3 regions of the Devosia sp. CN2-171 genome follow, and region 3 is predicted to be linked to each of the others. Evidence: predicted binding sites of a transcription regulator. Region 3 holds the regulator's gene; each other region holds the start of a gene.
The links. The regulator LexA, encoded in region 3, represses DNA repair genes until DNA is damaged. The targets are predictions, from matches to a motif close to TGTTCNNNNTGTGTTCNG.
Positions count from the first base shown of each region.

Region 1: ACOYW5_RS18770 (helicase-related protein) is a predicted target of LexA. The motif match lies at 5,019-5,036, and genes of this name have one in related genera.
Region 2: ruvC (crossover junction endodeoxyribonuclease RuvC) is a predicted target of LexA. The motif match lies at 2,504-2,521, and genes of this name have one in related genera.

Region 1 covers NZ_CP186479.1:3,774,442-3,781,046, forward strand. The annotation lists gene fdxA (ferredoxin FdxA) at 1-92, opposite strand, end outside; gene ACOYW5_RS18760 (RNA-binding S4 domain-containing protein) at 304-693, opposite strand; gene ACOYW5_RS18765 (hypothetical protein) at 772-1,647, opposite strand; gene ACOYW5_RS18770 (helicase-related protein) at 1,810-4,929, opposite strand; gene ACOYW5_RS18775 (DUF3108 domain-containing protein) at 5,583-6,377, opposite strand; gene rpmB (50S ribosomal protein L28) at 6,574-6,605, shown strand, end outside.
Region 2 covers NZ_CP186479.1:4,087,291-4,093,895, reverse strand. The annotation lists gene ACOYW5_RS20305 (NUDIX hydrolase) at 1-305, opposite strand, end outside; gene ruvB (Holliday junction branch migration DNA helicase RuvB) at 305-1,348, opposite strand; gene ruvA (Holliday junction branch migration protein RuvA) at 1,341-1,961, opposite strand; gene ruvC (crossover junction endodeoxyribonuclease RuvC) at 1,958-2,461, opposite strand; gene ACOYW5_RS20285 (GGDEF domain-containing protein) at 2,611-3,384, shown strand; gene ACOYW5_RS20280 (GGDEF domain-containing protein) at 3,477-4,250, shown strand; gene ACOYW5_RS20275 (YebC/PmpR family DNA-binding transcriptional regulator) at 4,251-5,000, opposite strand; gene ACOYW5_RS20270 (hypothetical protein) at 5,243-5,803, shown strand; gene ACOYW5_RS20265 (TIGR00282 family metallophosphoesterase) at 5,800-6,605, opposite strand, start outside.
Region 3 covers NZ_CP186479.1:705,743-712,347, reverse strand. The annotation lists gene ACOYW5_RS03670 (beta-galactosidase) at 1-617, opposite strand, end outside; gene ACOYW5_RS03665 (SMP-30/gluconolactonase/LRE family protein) at 628-1,500, opposite strand; gene ACOYW5_RS03660 (2-dehydro-3-deoxy-6-phosphogalactonate aldolase) at 1,497-2,108, opposite strand; gene ACOYW5_RS03655 (2-dehydro-3-deoxygalactonokinase) at 2,113-3,018, opposite strand; gene lexA (transcriptional repressor LexA) at 3,311-4,030, opposite strand; gene glp (gephyrin-like molybdotransferase Glp) at 4,134-5,339, opposite strand; gene moaC (cyclic pyranopterin monophosphate synthase MoaC) at 5,336-5,800, opposite strand; gene trpC (indole-3-glycerol phosphate synthase TrpC) at 5,802-6,593, opposite strand; gene trpD (anthranilate phosphoribosyltransferase) at 6,593-6,605, opposite strand, start outside.

The sequences.
Region 1 (6,605 bases), 1.6 Mb from region 3:
TTCTCGCCTTCATAGAAGCAGTCGACGGGGCAAACCTCGACGCAGTCCATGTACTTGCACTTAATGCAGTTGTCCGTGACGATATAGGTCATATTCGCGAGCGTTCCTGCTCAGGGTTGTCGGGCCGCTGGGTCTTGGCCGGCTACACGCGAGACGCGTGCAGCCAAGGGGCGTGCTAGCCCTTTTTCCCGGTGATCGCAAGGGACAGGGCCCGCACCTTTCGCAGCAGGGCTAACGTGCTATTGGCAGACGGCGCCTCGGCGACACGTCAGATGATGCCGGCTACGGGAGGCAGATGCCGGCCTAGTCCTCGCTGTCCTCGCCCTCGTCGCCGCGCAGCCGGTCAATGTCACGGCGATCCTTCTTGGTGGGACGACCTGCTCCCGGATCGCGGGCGGCCTGAACTGGCGGCGCGGCTTCACGCGGCACCGGTGGTGGCGACAGGTCTTCGTAGAGCGCCGCAGCTTCAGTCGCCGGCCCGCGGCGTTCGCCGGCATCGAGGATGCGCCAGACCAGGAGGCGGGTGTGAACCGTCATGGTCAGCACATCACCGGGCCCGACCTTGTGGTCGGTCCGGTCGGTGCGTTCGGAATTGACGCGGATGGCGCCCGTTTCAATGAGCTTTTGCGCCAGGGTCCGCGATTTCACGGCACGCGAGAAGAACAGCCACTTGTCGAGCCGCTGTTTATCCAAGCGCGGCGCACTCCATCACGTCAGATCCAGCGCCGAGTGTCGCTTCGTCGCGGGGACATGTCCATATGGAACACCGACTTACTGGCCGGGAGGCGGGCTTGGGGGCTCACTGGCGCCCGCGCCGTCGGGCGGAGCGGACCTGCCGGCACTTCGCTCGGCGGTGAAATCGACCGGAACGGTCAGCGTGCCCTGGTAGCCGGACTGGGGGTCGCCGGTCAGCGCGACGGTCTGCTGGGCAATCTCGGCCTCGCTATTGTCGCTGAACACGTTGTCGGTCGCGATGGTGATGCGGCCGAGATTGGTCGTGCCGTTCGAATACCTGCCGTCGGCGACATAGACCGCGGCAGCTTCCGCTTCCGGCAGGGCAATCTGGGCGGTCAGGACGGATGCGTCGCCGCTGATGGCGGCCTCGACGGATTCGAAAACTTCGAAGTGGATATGGGGCCAGCGCCCGTCGTAGCAGCCGGGGAAGATGGTGGTGAAACGCACCTTGCCCTCGGCGTCCGACACGCCGACGCCACGCAGATAGTTCCGGTCGGTCGTATCGTAGAGCGAGTAGAGCCCGGTCGCATCGCAGTGCCAGGCGTAGATGGCGTGGTTGGCGAGCGGCGTGCAGCCGTCGGCATTGACGAGCGTGAGTTCGAGGTCGAGCTGCAGACCGTCGGCCGTTGGCGTCATGCCGCCGAAGGAGGTACGCAGGTCGGTGCGGATCACCCCTTCCTGGGTAAGGGCGTTGACCACCTGGCCGGCCTTCACGTTGCTGCCATCGGCGGGGTAAGGGCCGGCTGTCTCCCACGGCAGGGCGACACAGTCGAGCGCGATGCCGGGTACACCCGACAGCGACACGAGACCGAGGCCGCCCATCAGCGTCAGCAGGCGCCGACGGCCGAGCAGTCGCGGCAGGTCCTCTTTGAAACCACCGTCGAAGTGGTCGTCGTCATGGTGGTGGGTCATGTGGTTCTCCGGGCCGCCGAGCGTGTCGCTCGACGGAAGAGATAGGGATGCCGTGCTTTCCGGACCCTGACCGGCACATGAAACGTGCGCAATGTGGATTTAATTGTGGCAATGATCGGCGGCCGTGCAAGGTCGCCGATCCCGATGCAGTGGCCGTGGGGCCTATTCCGACTTGGGGTTCCTGAGCGCCGCGAGCGCGGCCCATGGCGAGTTGGGATCGAGCGGGGCGGGCTTGCGATCCTCGCGCGGCCGATGCTCTTTCCAATCCTCGCGCGGCTTGTCGAAGCGCTTACCGCCCGGCTTGCCACCCTTGTTGTCGAATGGCTTGCCGGCATTACCATTGCCTTGGCGCTTGTCGTCGCGGCGACCTTCGAAGCGCGGACGCCCGGCCGGCTTGCCATCGGCGCCCTCCGGACGGTCCGGCCGGCGGAAATTGCGCTGAGGCTTGTCGCCTTCGGCGCCTGCCTCAGCCGCCGGTGCGGCGGCGTCAGGGCGGTTGCCGCGATTGCGGTTGCCGTTGTGGCGCGGGTTGTCGGGCCGGCGGCCGGCGGGGAACCAGACTTCGTCGAACTCGGGCTCGGCGGGCTTTTCGGCTTCTGCCGGCGCCGGGGCGCCGAGCTCGGCGGCAGCGGTCTCGACCGCCGCAATCTCTTCGGCTGCAGCTTCGGCGACGGGCGTTGCGCCTTCGACGGCATCAGCGGCAGCCGCGTTCACGATTGCATCGGCCGCGTCGGCCACCGGCGTATCGTCAGCCGGGGCATCAGCGGTGGGTGTGTCGGCTGGAGCAGCTTCAGCGGCCACCGCTTCCGACGCAGGAGCGGCGTCGGCGACCACGGCGGGAGCCGCAACCTTGGGGGTGCGGCGGACGCGATAGCCCAGCGAATTAAGGATCGAGGCGAAATCCTCGCCGGCGGTGCCGAGCAGCGAGGTCATCTCGACAGTGACGCGGAAGCCATTGCCCTCGGCGGCGCCGGGCGGCAGTTCGCCCTGGTGCGTCACCGGGTTCAGCGCGATCAGCGGCCGGATGATATCTGCCAGGCGCTCGAGGATATCGACGCGCACGGCGCGCTTGCCTGCGACCTTGAAGCCCGCGAGTTCGTAGAGCTTGGGGTTGACCTCGGGGTCGATCAGGAAGCTGGTGCGGCCGGAGAGGACGATCTGCGGCAGCTCGGCGATGCCCGGCTGGCGCACGCCGCCGTGCTTCAGCGCATAGAGGATCAGCGCCACTTCTCGGGGCGCGGGCTTCAGGCTCGCCGGCACGTAGATGTGGAAGGCGCCGAACTTGACGCCGAGTTTCCTGAGCTTGCCACGCTCGTCCTGGTCGAGGCCCTTGACCTCTTCGGCCACGGTGCTGCGCGGCAGGATGCCAAGGTTTTCGTAGAGGCGGTAGGCGAGGCCGCGGGCCGTCCCTTCGATATCGGCGGGCGCTTCGAGCGCCAGCACGGTCTCGAGCTGGGTGTTGACCAGGTGGCGGAGCCAGAGGTTCAGCCGGTCCTGCACGCGTTCGAGGTCGGGGCCGGTGAGGTTCTCGTCGGCAAGGATGATCAGTCGCGGGGTGAACAACTGCTCGCCCTCGGCGAGATTGGCGATCACCTGGCCGCGCCAGCGCACGTAACCGTCGGTCGAGAGCACGAATTCTTCGTTCGGCGCCCCGGCGACGCGCTCGGCGCGATGGGCGATCTCGGGGGCAACGACCTGCGCGGCGGCTGTCGCCACGCCCTTGGCATCGCCGCCTTCGGAGCGGGCCAGCGTGAAGCGGAAGCCCTCGATAGAGCCGATCAGGTGGCCTTCGAGGCTCACTTCGCCGAGGTCGTTGATTTCAGGCGATACCATATGCTTGTCTCTCAGGTGGCGCATAAGCACCGATGTGCGACGGTCGACAAAACGCTGCGTCAGACGCTCGTGCAGGGCGTCGCTCAGTCGATCCTCGATGTCGCGGGTCTTTTCGCGCCAATATGCGGGGTCTTCAAGCCAGTTCTTGCGGTTGGCGACAAAGGTCCAAGTCCGGATCTGCTTGATCCGGTTCGACAGCGTATCAATGTCGCCTGTCACATTGTCGCAGAACCGTACCTGCTCGGCAATCCAGTCGGCGTCGGCATGGCCGTGCCGGCGGAGGTCGAGGTAGATGCGGGTGATGATTTCGCCGTGCTGGGCCGGCGAGATGTCGCGATAGTCGGGGATGCCGCAGCATTCCCAGAGCAGGCGGACCGCATCCTCACCGCGCGCCAACTCGCCGGCCTCGTTGCGGGCGGTGAATTCGAGCGCATGCTGGTCGGTGGCGACCGGCACACGGGTCAGGGCCCTCACCGGCGGCGTCTTGTCGAGGCTGTTGCGGAGGTCGGCGATCGAGCGGAAGTCGAGTTCGTGGTTGCGCCACTGGATGACGCGGACCGGCTCAAAGTCGTGCATTTCGAGCTGCTTGATCAGCTCTTCCTCGAACTCTGGCGCGTTGCCGGTGACCCCGAAGGTGCCGTTATGCATGTGGCGGCCGGCGCGGCCGGCGATCTGGCCGAATTCGGCCGGGGTCAGGGGGCGGGTCTGGTGGCCGTCAAACTTGTGGTCGTCGGCGAAGGCGACGTGGTGCACGTCGAGGTTCAGCCCCATGCCGATGGCGTCGGTGGCGACCAGGAAGTCGACATCGCCGTTCTGATACATGTCGACCTGCGCGTTGCGGGTGCGGGGCGACAGCGCTCCCATCACCACCGCCGCGCCGCCGCGCTCGCGCCGGATCAGTTCGGCAATGGCGTAGACCTGGGACGCCGAGAAGGCGACGATGGCGGAGCGCTTGGGCTGCCGCGAAATCTTCTTCGAGCCGGCATAGAGCAGCTCGGAAAAGCGCGGCCGGTGGATGATCTCGACGCCCGGCAACAGCGCCTTGACGATCGGCGTCATGGTGCCTGAGCCGAGCAGCAGCGTTTCGCTGAGGCCGCGGGCATGCAGCAGCCGGTTGGTGAAGACGTGGCCGCGATCGAAATCGGTAGCCACCTGGATCTCGTCGATCGCGACGCATTCGACCGGCACATCGAGCGGCATGGCTTCGACGGTGCAGACCCAGTAGCGAGGCTTCGCGGGGACGATCCGCTCCTCGCCGGTCACCAGCGCCACGTGCTGGGCCCCGATCCGGTCGACCACCTTGTGGTAGACCTCGCGCGCCAGAAGCCGCAGCGGCAGGCCGATCATCCCCGAACGATGCGCGAGCATCCGCTCGATGGCGAAGAAGGTCTTGCCGGTGTTGGTGGGCCCAAGAATCGCCTTGAGCGAGGAGGGATATGCGGCAGTCATCACGTCCTACTTAGGTCATCGATCGCCAACAAACGAGTGTCTCGTTGCGACACATTTCTGTCCCCGTTCCGGCCACCCGTGTTAACCATTGGTCCAAACAGGGAACAAACCGGAAAGGAATCGGCTGCGACTCACGAATCCGGGTTTGTTCACCACTGCCTGTGGTGGTCCCCAACTGATTCTGGCGCAAGCAGGCGGCGATCGTGCGACAGCTCGCGAAAAGCAACCGGTTTGTCGTTCATGACTGTTGCCAAGTGATTGATTTTGGCTGGTTTTACTACCGAATCGTCAAGGTGTGAACGAGGTGTGAAGACGAGGCTTGCGAAGATTCTTCGTAGATTGACGAAGCTGCTACCGGGCGCCGGGCCTTTGCCGGAGCGCCATTGGCAATAAAGCCATTGACCGTCCCGGTCTGACACGCCGATTTTGTTAGGGATGCGTTAACCATGATTTTCGCCGGGCCTCTGAGCCGGGCCGGAAGTGATCTACCGCCGCCCGTCCGGCAGCCCCGCGTGGAGGCCGTCCGGCGCTGGGAACCGTGGTCTGTTGCCAACGGTTCGGGGGCGGCGGTCAAATCATGGATGTGGTTATGCAGCCCGCGCCTTGAATGCGTGGTGAGTCAGCCGTTTAGGCACCGTTCATCGGCGTTCAGATTATTGCGCGAGATCGGTCAGCACGATTGACAGATCGCCGGCCTCGGTGGTGATCAGCGCGCGATAGGGGATGTAGGTCCCGGCGAGCTGCAGCGGCGCGAACCAGATCAGGATGCGCTCGTTCTGGGCGAGGTAGGTCGTGATCTCATTATAGGTGTAATGCCCCGAGATCGGCGTGTAGTGCACGCTGCACAGCACCAGCGGACCTTGGTAGCCGGTACGCTTGGACGTGGCGGTGTCGTCCTTGACATATTTCAGCGACAGGTTGAAGCGCTCGACGCCGGTGAAGATCGGCATCTGCTTGTTGCACAAGGCTTTATCGAGCGCAGGCCCGCGCAACACGAACGGCGCCATCATGTCCGTCGCCGCCGCCAGATGCTTCCGCTCGATGGCCACCCGGTCGATATTGTCGATGATCGGCGGGGTAACCTTGAACGACTCGACGCTGCCGCCGCCATAGGTAATGGCCGAGGTGAACTCCTCGCCGCCAGCCCGCGTCAGAAGGTCGAACTTCTGCGCCCTGAGGCCATTCTTGGCTGAAGTTCCGAGCGAGGTCGCCTTGGCCGAGCCGCTGGCGATCAGCTGCGCGAGCCCGGCGATCTTGGCGTCGAGCGCGAGGGAGTACTGGCTGCCGTTGTCGCTCAGAATGATGGTGACGTTGGCGACATGCGTGCCGCCCATGGTCACGGTATACTCGGCGCGGGTGCGGGTCTCCTGTGCGATGGCCGGCAGGCCGGCGAGCGCAAGGGCCAGGGTCGCAAGGCGCAGGCCTTTGCGGAAAGTGGCGCTGAACACGGGCAAAGGTCCTTACGGCGAATCACTTGAGAACGGCCAAAATGCCGCCCGCACCGGCCGCTTGGCAAGGCAAACCCCGTTCACAAGCTTGACGGGCAGGGGGCGTTTCTCTATGGAGGCGCTCGCAATCAAGAACAGACTACAGCCCGTTGCGTGGGATTGTCCCGCGCCCAGGGACATTTTACAGGAATTCAACATGGCTCGCCGCTGCGAACTCACCGGTAAGGG
Region 2 (6,605 bases), 1.3 Mb from region 3:
AGCCCAACCTCGTGAAACTGCTGCGATTTTTCTGGAAAGAACGACTCGATCACGAAAGCCAGCGGGCCGACCTCCACCCGCCGTTCGAACTCTTCCTGCATCTCCCGCACCAGCGTCTCGATGCTTGCTTCGCCCTGCTCGATCCGACCGCCCGGCAGGAACGTGCCGTAACCGCCGGAAATGTTCTGTATGAGCACCCGCCCATTCCGGAGCGCGATCGCCGCGGCCCGCATCTGGAAGCGCAACGGGCCGTCATCGAAGCAGACCATGCTGTCGTGGCGAATGACCCGGCGGTGTTCAACCATTAGCCTTCACCCTCCGGCTCTTCGAACAGGCTGCCCTGCATTCCAACAAATCCCTGCGGGACACCCAGCCCGAGGTGCTGGAAGGCAAGCGCCGTCAGCATGCGTCCGCGCGGCGTGCGCTGGATGAAGCCCTGCTGGATCAGGTAGGGCTCGACGATCTCCTCGAGCGCATCCCGCGGCTCGCTGAGCGCTGCGGCAATGGTCTCGATACCCACCGGACCGCCGCCGTAGAAATCCGCGATGACCTTGAGGTAGCGCCGGTCGAGCTGGTCGAGCCCGCGCGCATCGACATCAAGCCGCAGCAGGGCCTTGTCGGCCACCGAACGGGTAATCTCTTTCGCGCCGTCGACCAGCGCAAAATCGGTGACCCGGCGCAACAACCTTCCGGCAATACGCGGCGTACCGCGCGACCGGCGCGCCACTTCCATCGCGCCGTCCGACGCCATCGGCGTACCGAGCAGCCGCGCCCCACGCTCGACGATCTTCACCAGTTCGTCCGGCGTGTAGAAATTGAGCCGGATCGGAATGCCGAATCGGTCGCGCAGCGGCGTGGTCAAGAGGCCCGCGCGCGTCGTCGCGCCGATCAGGGTGAATTTCGCGAGATCGATCCGCACCGACCGCGCCGCCGGCCCCTCACCGATGATCAGGTCGAGCTGGTAGTCCTCCATCGCCGGATAGAGGATTTCCTCGATCGCCGGATTGAGCCGGTGGATCTCGTCGATGAACAGCACGTCGCGCTCTTCGAGATTGGTCAGCAGCGCCGCAAGGTCGCCCGCCTTGGCGATCACCGGACCCGAAGTCGCGCGAAAGCCCACGCCAAGCTCGCGCGCCACGATCTGCGCCAGGGTGGTCTTGCCCAGCCCCGGCGGCCCGACAAACAGCACGTGATCAAGCGCCGCCCCCCGGTGCTTTGCCGCCTTGATGAACACCTCAAGATTGGCCCGCGCCTCGGCTTGCCCGATGAATTCGGAAAAACCGGACGGGCGGAGTGAGACGTCGAGCGGGTCGTCACGGCCGGCAGCGGCGGAGGTGAGGTTAGCCATTGCTCAATTCCCTGAGCCCGAGCCGGATCAGCTTGTCCGTCGCCACCCCGTCGCCTTCCTTCCCGACCACGCGCGCGATCGCGGCCGAAGCCTGGGCGCTCGAGTAGCCGAGGTTGACGAGAGCCGAGACCGCATCGGTCACGTTGCCCGAAGCCACCCCTTCGCCCAACGCCGCCTGCAGCCCGAGCGTGCCGGCATCCACCGTGCCGCCCAACGGCCCCTTGCCCTTGAGCTCGGTGACGATGCGCACTGCGAGCTTGGGGCCGACACCATTGGCGCGACCGACCATCGCCTTGTCCTGCAGCGCGATGGCGCTCGAGAGTTCGGACGGGCCGAGGGTCGAGAGGATCGAGAGGGCGACGCGCGCGCCTACCCCCTGCACCGTCATCAGCACGGTGAACCAGGCCTTCTCGGCCTCGGTGAAGAAGCCGTAGAGCCGGATCATGTCCTCACGCACGATCGTCTCGATATGAACGACCGCGGCGTGCCCGACCTGCGGCAGGGCCGCGATGGTCTTCGATGAGCAGTGCACCTCATAGACCACGCCGTTCACATCGACATGGACGAAATCGTCGCCAAAACCGTCGATGAGGCCCTTGAGCTTGCCGATCATGCGATGGCCCGGAGCTGGCGGATGGCGCGGTGGTGGGCATGGCAGACGGCGATGGCCAGCGCATCGGCTGCGTCGGCGCCCTTGAAGCTCGCCGTCGGCAGGAGGATCTTGATCATCATCTGCACCTGGCCCTTTTCAGCATGTCCCGTGCCGACCACGGATTTCTTGATGAGGTTGGCGGCATATTCTCCAACCGGCAGACCACGTAAGGCCGGCGTCATCAACACCACGCCACGCGCCTGGCCCAGCTGCAGCGCCGAACGCGCGCCGGCCGAAACGAACGTCTCCTCGACCGCCGCCTCGTCTGGCGTGAATTCGTCGAGCACAGCCACGATACCGCGGTGCAGTTCGACCAGCCGGTCCGCCAGCAGCCCGTCCGTCGGGGGCGTGATGGTGCCGCAGGCAACGAACCCCAGCCGGTTGCCGGTGCTTTCGATGACCCCCCAGCCACAGCGCCTGAGCCCGGGGTCGATGCCGATGATTCGCACGGTTTCCGCCATGTCTGAGCTTTAGGACAACGTCCCCAACCTACCAAGCGCTTTGTGAACGAAACGGAAACACGGCTGTGAATGGAAGCGAAGTGATCGGTCGCATTAAGGGCAGTGCAAGCATTGGTCCGTATGCCGGTTCCATTCATCGGGGGACGCGGATGAACAAGGTCAGATTGACCAGGGTCGCCTGGGCCGGCGTATGGCGCCGCACGTTGGGCATCCTTGCCCTTTCGACGCTCGGCTCGTGGGTCGTTTCCGAACTGATCATGTTCGCGCTCGGCCAGGGCATGAACGATGTCGGCATGGTGCTGGCACTGAGCATGCCCACGGTGCTCGGGGGCCCGATCCTCTTCTACCTGCAGATCAAGTCGGCACAGTTGTCCGAGGCTAATCGCCGGCTCGAAACCCTTGCCTCGACCGACTGGCTAACCGGTGTCCTCAACCGGCGCTCGTTCACCTCGCAGGTCGGGCGGGCGCTGGACCGCAACGGCGGCGGCGCGCTGCTCGTGCTCGATGCCGACCACTTCAAGACCATCAACGACCGCTTCGGCCACGAGCGCGGCGACGAAGTGCTGCAGATGCTCGCCGGAGCGATCCGTGACGGCGTGCGCGAGAACGATTTCGTCGGCCGGCTCGGCGGCGAGGAGTTCGGCGTGTTCCTCCATGGCGCGGGCTTTGAGTCCGCTTGGCAGACGGCCGAGCGCATCCGCACCGGGGTGAATGCCCTGTTCGTCACCTCCGAAGGCGTGGCACAGCGCCTGTCGGTCAGTATCGGCGGCGCCGTGGCCGGAGCCGACAGCAGCTTCTCGCAGCTGTTCCGCAGTGCCGACGAGCGCCTCTACAGTGCCAAGCACGCCGGCCGCAACCGGGTGGAACTGGGCGGCAGCCTCGACGAGGAAGCCGTCGCGGCACTGACGGCCGCCATCAGCTGAGCCGTTGGCTAAAATCCGACCCAACCCCTTGAGGTGATCTCAACTCCACATGCCTAGCCTCCACCGCTCTTTCGACCGGCGGAGTATGCGCGTTGGACTTTTCGCCCACCGGCTGGGGTCGCGTGATCCTGTGGACGGCACTCGGCGCAATCGGCTGCGTCGCCGTCGCCCTGTTCATCGATCAGTTCAACTTCCCGAGCCTTTCGCCGGACCAGCTGACCCGCGCAGTAGCGACCGACATCGCCGTACCCTTGCTGCTGGCTGTGCCGATCCTGTTCTTCCTGCTAAGCAAGCTGCGCGAACTCGCCGTCGCCCACGAACAGTTACGCCGCCACGCCGCGACCGATGCGCTCACGAACCTCCTCAATCGCAGCGCCTTCACGCGCGAGGTGGAGGAAGAGCTGGCGGATGCCCGCTTCGCATCCGATGGCGCACGCGGCTCGCTGCTGGTTATCGACGCGGACAACTTCAAGCGCATCAACGATACCTACGGGCACGAGCACGGCGATGCGGCCCTGCAGATGATCGCCCGTGCCATCCGCAGCGTGCTGCGCGCGGCCGATCGTGTCGGACGCATCGGCGGCGAGGAGTTCGCGGTGTTCCTGCCCGGCACCAGCCTTCTCGTCGCCGAGGCCGTGGCCGAACGGCTGAGGCTCGCGGTGTTCGCCATCGAGTTCCGTCCCGAGGATCGCCGGCACCAGTTGACGGTCAGCATCGGCGGCGCGGTCTACGACCGTTACCTGCCATTCGCCGAGCTGTTCCGCCTCGCCGACCAGCGGCTCTATGCCGCAAAGCAAAATGGCCGAAACTGCGTCGCAGTCTCGTCCATCACGCACTATGAAACTTTGCCGGCCGCCGCTGCCTGATCAGGCGGCGTCGATTTTGGCCATGTCTTCGTCGGAAATATCGAAGTTCGAATAGACGTTCTGCACGTCGTCATCTTCCTCGAGGATGCTGATCAGGCGCAGCAGCGAGGCGCCCTTTTCGGCATCGACCGGCACTTCGTTCTGCGGCTTGAAGATGAACTTGGCCGATTCCGCCTCGCCCAGCACCTTCTCGAGCGCGGCCGCGACTTCATTCAGGGATTCGAACGAGGTGTAGATCCAGTGGCCTTCCTCGTCGCTCTCGACGTCGTCGGCGCCGGCTTCGATCGCCGCCTCCATCACCTTGTCTTCCGAACCCACAGTCGCCGGATAGAAGATTTCGCCGACGCGGTCGAACATGAAGCCGACCGAGTTGGTTTCGCCCAGGGCTCCGCCGTTCTTGGAGAAGGTCGAACGCACGTTCGATGCGGTGCGGTTGCGATTGTCGGTCAGCGCCTCGACGATGACAGCCACACCACCCGGGCCATAGCCCTCGTAGCGGATCTCGTCGTAGTTCTCGCCGTCATTGCCCGCCGCCTTCTTGATGGCGCGGTCGATATTGTCGCGCGGCATCGACTGCGCGCGGGCGTTCTGCACCGCAAGGCGAAGCCGGGCGTTGAACGCCGGGTCGGGCATGCCGAGCTTGGCCGCCACGGTGATTTCACGAGCGAGCTTCGAAAAGACCTTGGAGCGCGCCGCGTCGGACTTGCCTTTGCGGTGCATGATGTTCTTGGCATGCGAATGGCCGGCCATGCGGTCACCCCCTCATTCACGGACAGACGAAGTTTGGCGCGCCTTATACGGGCGGTGGCGGCAATTGTGAAGGTGGGGTGGAACGGCGGTTGCCATCGGCGGTATCACAGGAATAGATCCGTTCAATCAGCGAAATTGATGACGTGAACCCGCGATAAATGTGGATATCAGCGCCAGTTCAGGTGGCCGAATGCATTTTCCCGCCCATCAACCCGGCATGGGGGCCGGCAGGAGAGCTTGAGATGAATGTACTTAAGGCAATTTGCGCGGCCGTTACGGCTGCAATCGTGATCGCCGGCCTATCACCGGCCTTGGCCCAGACGCGCGACACACGGCCGGAGCCCGAACGGCCACGCACCGAGAACAATGGCGGCGGCACCTCGGATCAGATAGGCGAGCCTTTCTTCCCGGGCGAAGGCGTCGACTACGATCCTGTCGGCGACATAGGCTTCCCGGGTAAGCGCGCCGTCGACCTATCGTTCGTGTGCAACGTGGTTCGCCCGACCCACAACGACCTCGCTATCAAACTGCACAACGACGGCAACGTGACGATCCCCAAGGGAACCGAGATCGTCTTCCAGCTGCCGACCGGCGAATGGTGGAGCTACATAGTCCCCGAAGCCTGGGAGCCGGGTACAGCCCTCTTGATCCCGCTCCAGGGCATGAGCCCCGAATTCAACGCGCACTATCAAGGCAACAGCCCTACCCTCGACCTCGACTGCAAGAACGAGAAGGTCCGCCTCGGGCCGAGGGGGCCTAAAGACCCCGAAGACAACGGGCCGCCCAAGCCTGTCGGCTACTAGGACCCGAACGCCGGTTCAACCTGGGCCAGCGTGCCGCCCACCCGGAGTGGCGACACATAGGTGACGAGACCGGTCTTCGGATCGGTCTCGATCGCCACGCCCGAGAGCGTTGCTTCGCCCTCCGCCGGGGTGAAGCGGCCATTGGCGATGCCGGTGAGAAACCGGTTGAGCGGCTCCTCCATGTCGACGCCGATCACCGAATCGTAGTCGCCGCACATGCCCGCATCGGCCATCAGCGCCGTGCCGCCACGCAGGATCCGGTGGTCGGATGTCGGGATGTGGGTATGCGTGCCGACGACGAGGCTCACCTTGCCATCGAGGAAATGGCCCATGGCCTGGATTTCCGACGTCGCCTCGGTGTGGAAATCGACGACGATGGCATCGGCCTGCTCGCCGAGCGGACAGGCGGCGACTGCAGCCTCGACGGCGCGGAACGGGTCGTCGACCGGGTTCATGAACACCCGGCCCTGGGCCTGGACGACGAGCACTCGATAGCCGCCCCGGCTCTCGAACAGGTTGGCGCCACGCCCCGGCGTTCCCGGGGCGAAATTGATGGGACGGATCAGCGTCGACTCGCGCGCGATGTAGCTGATGGTGTCGCGCTGGTCGAACGCATGGTCGCCCAGCGTCACCACATCGGCCCCACCAGCGCGGATTTCGTTGAAATGCGGCTCGGTCAGCCCACGTCCGTGGCTGGCATTCTCGCCATTGACCACGACGAAATCGAACCGGTGCTTCTCGATGAGACCCGGAAGCCGATCGGTAATGGCGTCCCGGCCGGACTTGCCGACCACGTCGCCCA
Region 3 (6,605 bases):
GCCTCGGTGACGGTGAGGTTGGGCAGCTCGATCTGGTCGAACCGGTTGTAGTCCATCGACCAGAACACGCCGCCCCAGGCCTCGTTGAGCGCCTCGACCGTGCCGTAGCGCGCCGCAAGCCAGGCACGGAACCCCTGCAGCGCCGCGTCGGAGTACGACAGGACCGTGTCGTGGCAGGCGTACTCGTTATCCGTCTGCCACCCGGCAAGGGCAGGGTGCTGCCCCACCTTGTCGATCAAGAGCTGCGTGATCCGGGCGCATTCCTCGCGATAGCCGAGATGTGAGAAATCGTAGTGCCGGCGCGAACCGAAGCCGCGACGCCTCCCTTCCTTGTCTACCGCCAGCATGTCCGGATGTTTGTCGATCATCCACCGCGGCGGCGTCGCCGTCGGCGTGCCAACGATGACCTTGAGTCCGTGCCGGTCCAGCACATCCATGGACTGCACCAGCCAGTCGAAATGCAACTCGCCGGGCGTAGGCTCCAGCTTCGACCAGGCGAACTCGCCGATGCGGACATACTTGATGCCGGCCTCGGCCATGCGGCGGGCATCCTCCTCCCACCATTCGACCGGCCAGTGTTCGGGGTAGTAGCAGACGCCGATAGCGGGAAAGGACACGTGCAATAACTCAGAGCTTGATGAAGGGTTCGGTGAGACCGGGGACGTCGACGTCGATGGCGAACACGCTGCCCGCATGCGGCTGGGCGTCGATTTCCTCGGGCGTCATGTTTTCGCGCGCGGTGGTGAGGTACAGCGTCTTCATGTCCTTGCCGCCGAACGCAGGGCAGCTGACCCGTGTGACGCCGGGAACTTCGACCACCTGGTCGAGCTTGCCATCCGGCGAGATGCGGATCACGGCACCGCCGCCCCAGCGGGCGTTCCAGACAAAGCCCTCGGAATCGACCACCGAGCCATCGGCGCCACCGAGCCCTTCCATGGTGTAGAAGTCTTCCCACGGTCCGATCGGCAGCCCGGTCTCGAGATCGAGCGGGCACCTGACGATCATCTTGCCGGCGTCGGTGAAATACGCCGTCCGCCCGTCCGGCGAAAAGCAGATGGAGTTCGGTATGCGAATCTTGTCGATGACCTTGGTCAGCTTCCCGGCGCGATACTGGTAGACACCGCCGACGCCGGCTTCGCCCTTGCGCCCCATCGTGCCGATCCAGAACCCGCCGGAGCGGTCCATGCGGCTGTCATTGGTGCGGTTGGTCGGAACGTCGCCCTCGACTTCGATAATCGGGGTCGAACTGTCCGAGACGAAATCGTAGCGGAGCAGGGTGCCCGACTGCGCCACGGCCAGCGTGTCGCGATCGATCACCGCCGCCGCGCTCACCGTGTCCTTGAACACGATGCGGTCGACGATGTGCCCGTCGGTGCCGGCGCTCAGCATGGTGTGGTTGAGGATGTCGAACCAGAACAGCCGCTCGAGCAGCGGGTGCCAGAACGGGCCTTCGCCCAGTTCGCAGCGGCTATCGACAAAAAGCTCGGCCTGGCGGTTCATTGCGGCTTTCCCTGATCGTAGGCGGAAACGGCAGCGGCAGCGCGCTGCGCCACCTCGGTTGCGCTCATGCCCGGCTTGTAGATGTAGGTCCCGAGCCCGAAGCCAGCGCAGCCGGCCGCGAAATACTCCCCGAAATTGTCGGGGTTCGCCCCGCCCACCGCATAGAGCGGGATGGTCGGCGGCAGCACGGCCTTCATCGCCTTGATGCCCTTGGGGCCAAGCACCTCGGCCGGGAAGAACTTGAGCCCCGTCGCGCCCGACCGAATGGCGGTGAACGCGTCGCTCGGCGTGAACACGCCCGGATAGGACTCGAGCCCGCGCTCGATCGTCGCCCCGATCACCGCCGGATTTGTGTCGGGCGAGACGATGAACTGGCCGCCCGCATCGGCGACTTCGTCGACTTCGAACCGCGCCAGCACGGTGCCGGCGCCGATCATGGCACGGCCGTCGAAGGCCTTGGCGGCATCGCCGATCGAGCGCAGCGGCTCGGGCGAGTTGAGCGGCACTTCGATCATGGTGATGCCGGCTTCGGCCAGGGCGGAGCAGACGGGCACGGTCTCTTCGGGCATGATACCGCGGAGGATCGCGATGATGTGGCGATGCTTCATTTCTCTATCCTTGTCTTGCGGCCTTGAGGCCGGCGAGCGTTGCGTCGGTCGCGTCGACGACCCGGGTCTTCGCACCCAGCCGGTCGAAGCCGATCTGATAGAGGCCGCAGAGCCCCACGCTGCCGATCAAGGGGATCTCAGCGTTGCCGATCCAGTCGCGTTGTCCGCCAATCTCAGCGCCGATCAGCAGCCCGGAGAGGAAGCCGGCGCACCAGGCCGCGTTGCGTCCCGAAAGGAGCGAGCCGGCGCGAACCTTGAACAGCGTCGCCGTCAGTCGCTCGGGGTGTTCCAGCCCCTGGTCGAGGCCGGCCGAAAAGCCGAGATCGCGATCCTCGCCCTCGAGCTCGCCGTTGAGCGAGTGCCGCAGCACCGAATGGGTTCGCAACAGCTCGAACACTTCCCCGGTCATGGCGCTCGAAAAGCGCGTCAGCCGCGTCCCGTCGAGCAGCGCCCACTTGCTGTGCGTGCCCGGCATGACCACAAGGCCGGAGAAGCCGGGAACGAGCGCCGAGAGCCCGAGCAACTGGGTCTCTTCGCCGCGCATCACATCTTCCGCGCCGACATCCCTGAGGCACACGCCCGGCAGGATGCGCGGATCGAGTTCGCCCGGCATGTCCGGCGACACGGCACCGGCAGCGAGATTGCCGAGCTCGGCCGGTGCGTCGAGATACGGCGCCTCCATCCAGCCCTGCCGCGCCCCGGCCATGCCACAGATCAACACTTCGCTGACCTCGTCGGCGACGCCCTGAAGCAGGCCCGTCAGCACATCGGGATACTGCTCCCGGCTCAGCCGTCCCATGCCATCCGGCGACGAGCGCGCGAAAGCGATCTCACCGTCGGAATCAATTCCCCAGGCGCGCAGATTGGATGTCCCCCAATCGACCGCGACCCACTCGACTTGACCAGACAATACCCTCTCCCTTGCAGGCGATATTTCGCCGGCGCGCCCTCATGGCGCACAATCGGGAAGCTCATCCACTCGCTTAGTATGGTACCGAGAAAAATGTGCCCCAGGCGGCGGCGCGGACCCTAAAGCGTTTTCAGGAAAAGTTGCAGACTTTTCCGGTTCGAAAGCGCGACAAAGTGCTCCTACGTCTTTGTCGCGCCCGCCAAAGGCAAAATGTCCCACAACCTGCCCACACTCAAAGAAAAAGGGCCGGCGTCAGCCGGCCCAGTGACCCGATTGGCGGTGGGGTCGAAACTCAGTACTTGCGCAGCAGGCCGACGAGGCGGCCCTGCACCTTCACCCGGTCGGGCGGGAAGATGCGCGTCTCGTAAGCCGGGTTGGCGGCCTCGAGAGCCACCGAATTGCCGCGCCGGCGCAGCCGCTTCAGCGTTGCTTCCTCGTCATCGACAAGCGCCACGACGATCTCGCCCGTCGAGGCCGCGTCCTGCTTCTTGATCAGCACCGTGTCGCCGTCAAAAATTCCGGCATCGATCATTGAGTCGCCGCGCACTTCGAGCGCGAAATGTTCGCCTGGCCCAAGCATCTCTGGCGGTACCATGATGGTGTGGCTGTGTGTCTGAATAGCCTCGATCGGCGTACCGGCTGCGATCCGGCCCATCACCGGGATGGTCACCGCGCGATAGTCGCTGACCGATGTCACCGCGGCCGAGCGGGAAGGGGGCGTCGATACCTTGCCGAGATTGCCCTCGATGACCGACGGCTCGAACCGCGCCTTGCGGCCGCCGAGCGAGGGGTTCATCGAGTCCGGCAGCTTGATTACTTCCAGCGCCCGCGCCCGGTTGGGCAACCGGCGGATGAAGCCGCGCTCCTCGAGCGCCGTGATCAGGCGGTGAATGCCCGATTTACTGCGCAGGTCGAGCGCATCCTTCATCTCATCGAAGGATGGCGGAATACCGGACTCTTTCATCCGCTCGTGAATGAACATCAGAAGTTCGTGTTGCTTGCGCGTCAGCATGGCGGCCCCGTGAGCAGAATCGGAACAAAGACTGAACGTAGTTGTATCCGTTCCAGTTATGTTCTGCAACATCGCGGTAAAGATCGCGTTAGCGCGAAGGCGATCAGCCCCAGTTCAGCGGGATCACGTCGACGATCTCGCCCGGCGGCACGCCCGGCGAATCCTCGGGCACGACGATCAGCGCGTCGGCCAGCGCCAGCGAGGTCGAATGGCTGGAATCGGTCTCGAAGATTGGCGTCACCTGCATGTAGCCGATGTCGTTGCGGCTGAGATTGGCACGCATGAAATGCCGGCGCGGGCCGTTAGCGGGCAGTCCGAGCAGGGTCGGCACACCGATCCGCGGCCAGAACGGGTCGATGTGCCCCGTCAGTGCCCGCAGCATCGGCTTGAGGATGATCGTCGCGGTCACGAGCGCCGAAACCGGGTTGCCCGGCAGCCCGAACACCAGCGTTCGCCCGCGCGTCCCGAACATCAGGGGCTTGCCCGGCCGCATCCTGAGCTTCCAGAAATCCAGCTCGACGCCCAGGTCGCGCAGCACGTCCTGCACATAGTCGCGGTCACCGACGCTCGCCCCGCCGGTGGTCACCAGCACGTCGACGCCGCTGTCGAATGCGCCGAGCAGGGCCGCGTCGATCTTGTCCTTCCCGTCCGGCACGATGCCGAGGTCCACGATCTCCTCGGCATAGGGCGAGAACATGGGCACCAGCCCGTACGAGTTCGAGGCGATGATCTGGTCCGGCCCGAGCATGCCGCCCGGGGCCACGAGCTCATCGCCCGTCGCTACCACGGCGATCCGCGGCCGCTTCGTCACCACCAGTTCCGGCCGGTTAGCGGAGGCGGCGAGATTGAGCATCGCCGGCGTCAGTCCGACGCCGGCCGGCAGCAGTTCGGCCCCGCGCATGAAGTCAAAACCCTGCTTCCGCACGCTTTGGCCCGGCGTCGGCACCTTCTCGAAGCTGATCTGGTTGCCCTTGGCGGTCGCTTCCTCCTGCATGATCACGGCGTCGGCCCCGATCGGCATCGGTGCGCCCGTGAAGATGCGAACGCACTGGCCATGCTCCATCATGCCGACGAACCGCGCCCCGGCCTGCGACGTACCCGCCATCTTCAGCGGCCGGCCCGGCGACACCTCGGCGGCACGTACGGCATAGCCGTCCATGGCACTGGCGTCGAACGGTGGCTGGCTATGCGTCGCCACCAGTGGCTTTGCCAGCACGCGCCCATGCGCCTTGGTCAGGTGCACCGGCTCGCTGCCCAGTTTCGGCAGCTTGCGGAAGATCCGCTGGATCGCTTCATCCACCGGCATCATCGGTGGAAATCACCCGATTTGCCGCCCGACTTCTCCTCGAGCTGGACCGATGTGATCCGCATCGCCCGGTCATGCGATTTCGCCATGTCGTAGAGCGTCAGCGCCGCGACGGAGGCCGCCGTCATCGCTTCCATCTCGACGCCGGTCTGCGCAGTAGTCTCGGCGGTGGCCGTCACGAGCAGGGCAGGGCCGTCTTCGGTGATCTCGACGGACACCTTGGTCAGCGGAATGGGATGGCAGAGCGGGATCAGCTCGGACGTCTTCTTGGCCGCCATAATCCCGGCAATCCGCGCGACCGTCAGCGCGTCACCCTTCTTGAGCTCACCGCCCATGATCAGACGAATCGTCTCAGGCTGCGCCTCGAGCCGCGCCGTCGCCACGGCGCGCCGATGCGTGATCGCCTTGTCGCCGATATCGACGATATGCGCCTGCCCACGCTGATCGAGGTGGGTGAGCGCCATCTCAGCCGCGCAGCAGCTTGAGGGTCGCAGCGGTAACGTCGTCCTGCCGCATCAGGCTCTCGCCGACGAGGAACGTGCCGATGCCCGCCTTTTCGAGCCGTACCAGATCGTCATGGGTGTTGACCCCCGATTCCGAGACGAGGTGCACGCCCTCCGGCACGCCGCCCGCCAGCGTGATCGACGTATTGAGCGTCGTCTCGAACGTGCGGAGGTTCCGGTTGTTGATGCCGATGAACTCGGCATTGAGCCCGAGCGCCCGGTCCAGCTCGATCTGGTCGTGCACCTCGACGAGCGCATCCATCCGCCATTCCTCGGCGGCATCGAGCAGGTAGCGCGCTGTATCGTCGGTGACCGCGGCGAGGATCACCAGGATACAGTCTGCCCCCCAGGCGCGGCTCTCGGCCACCTGATAGGTCTCGAACAGGAAGTCCTTGCGGAGCACCGGGAGTTTCGTGGCATTGCGCGCCTCGATCAGGTACCCCGGCGCGCCCTGGAAGCTCGGTCGATCGGTCAGCACCGAGAGGCACGCCGCCCCGCCCAGCTCATACGAGCGCGCGATCTCCGCCGGGTTGAAATCCGGCCGGATCAGCCCCTTCGACGGGCTCGCCTTCTTCACCTCGGCGATCAGCGCGAACTGGTGTTCCTCGCGCTTCATCTTCAGTGCCGAGAGGAACCGGCGCACCGGCGGCGCATCATGGGCCTCGGCCACCACGTCGGCCCAAGGGCGCAGTGTCTTCGCCGCCGCGATTTCCTCGCGTTTGTAGACTTCGATCTGGGAGAGGATGTCGGACATCAGCTGTTGGAA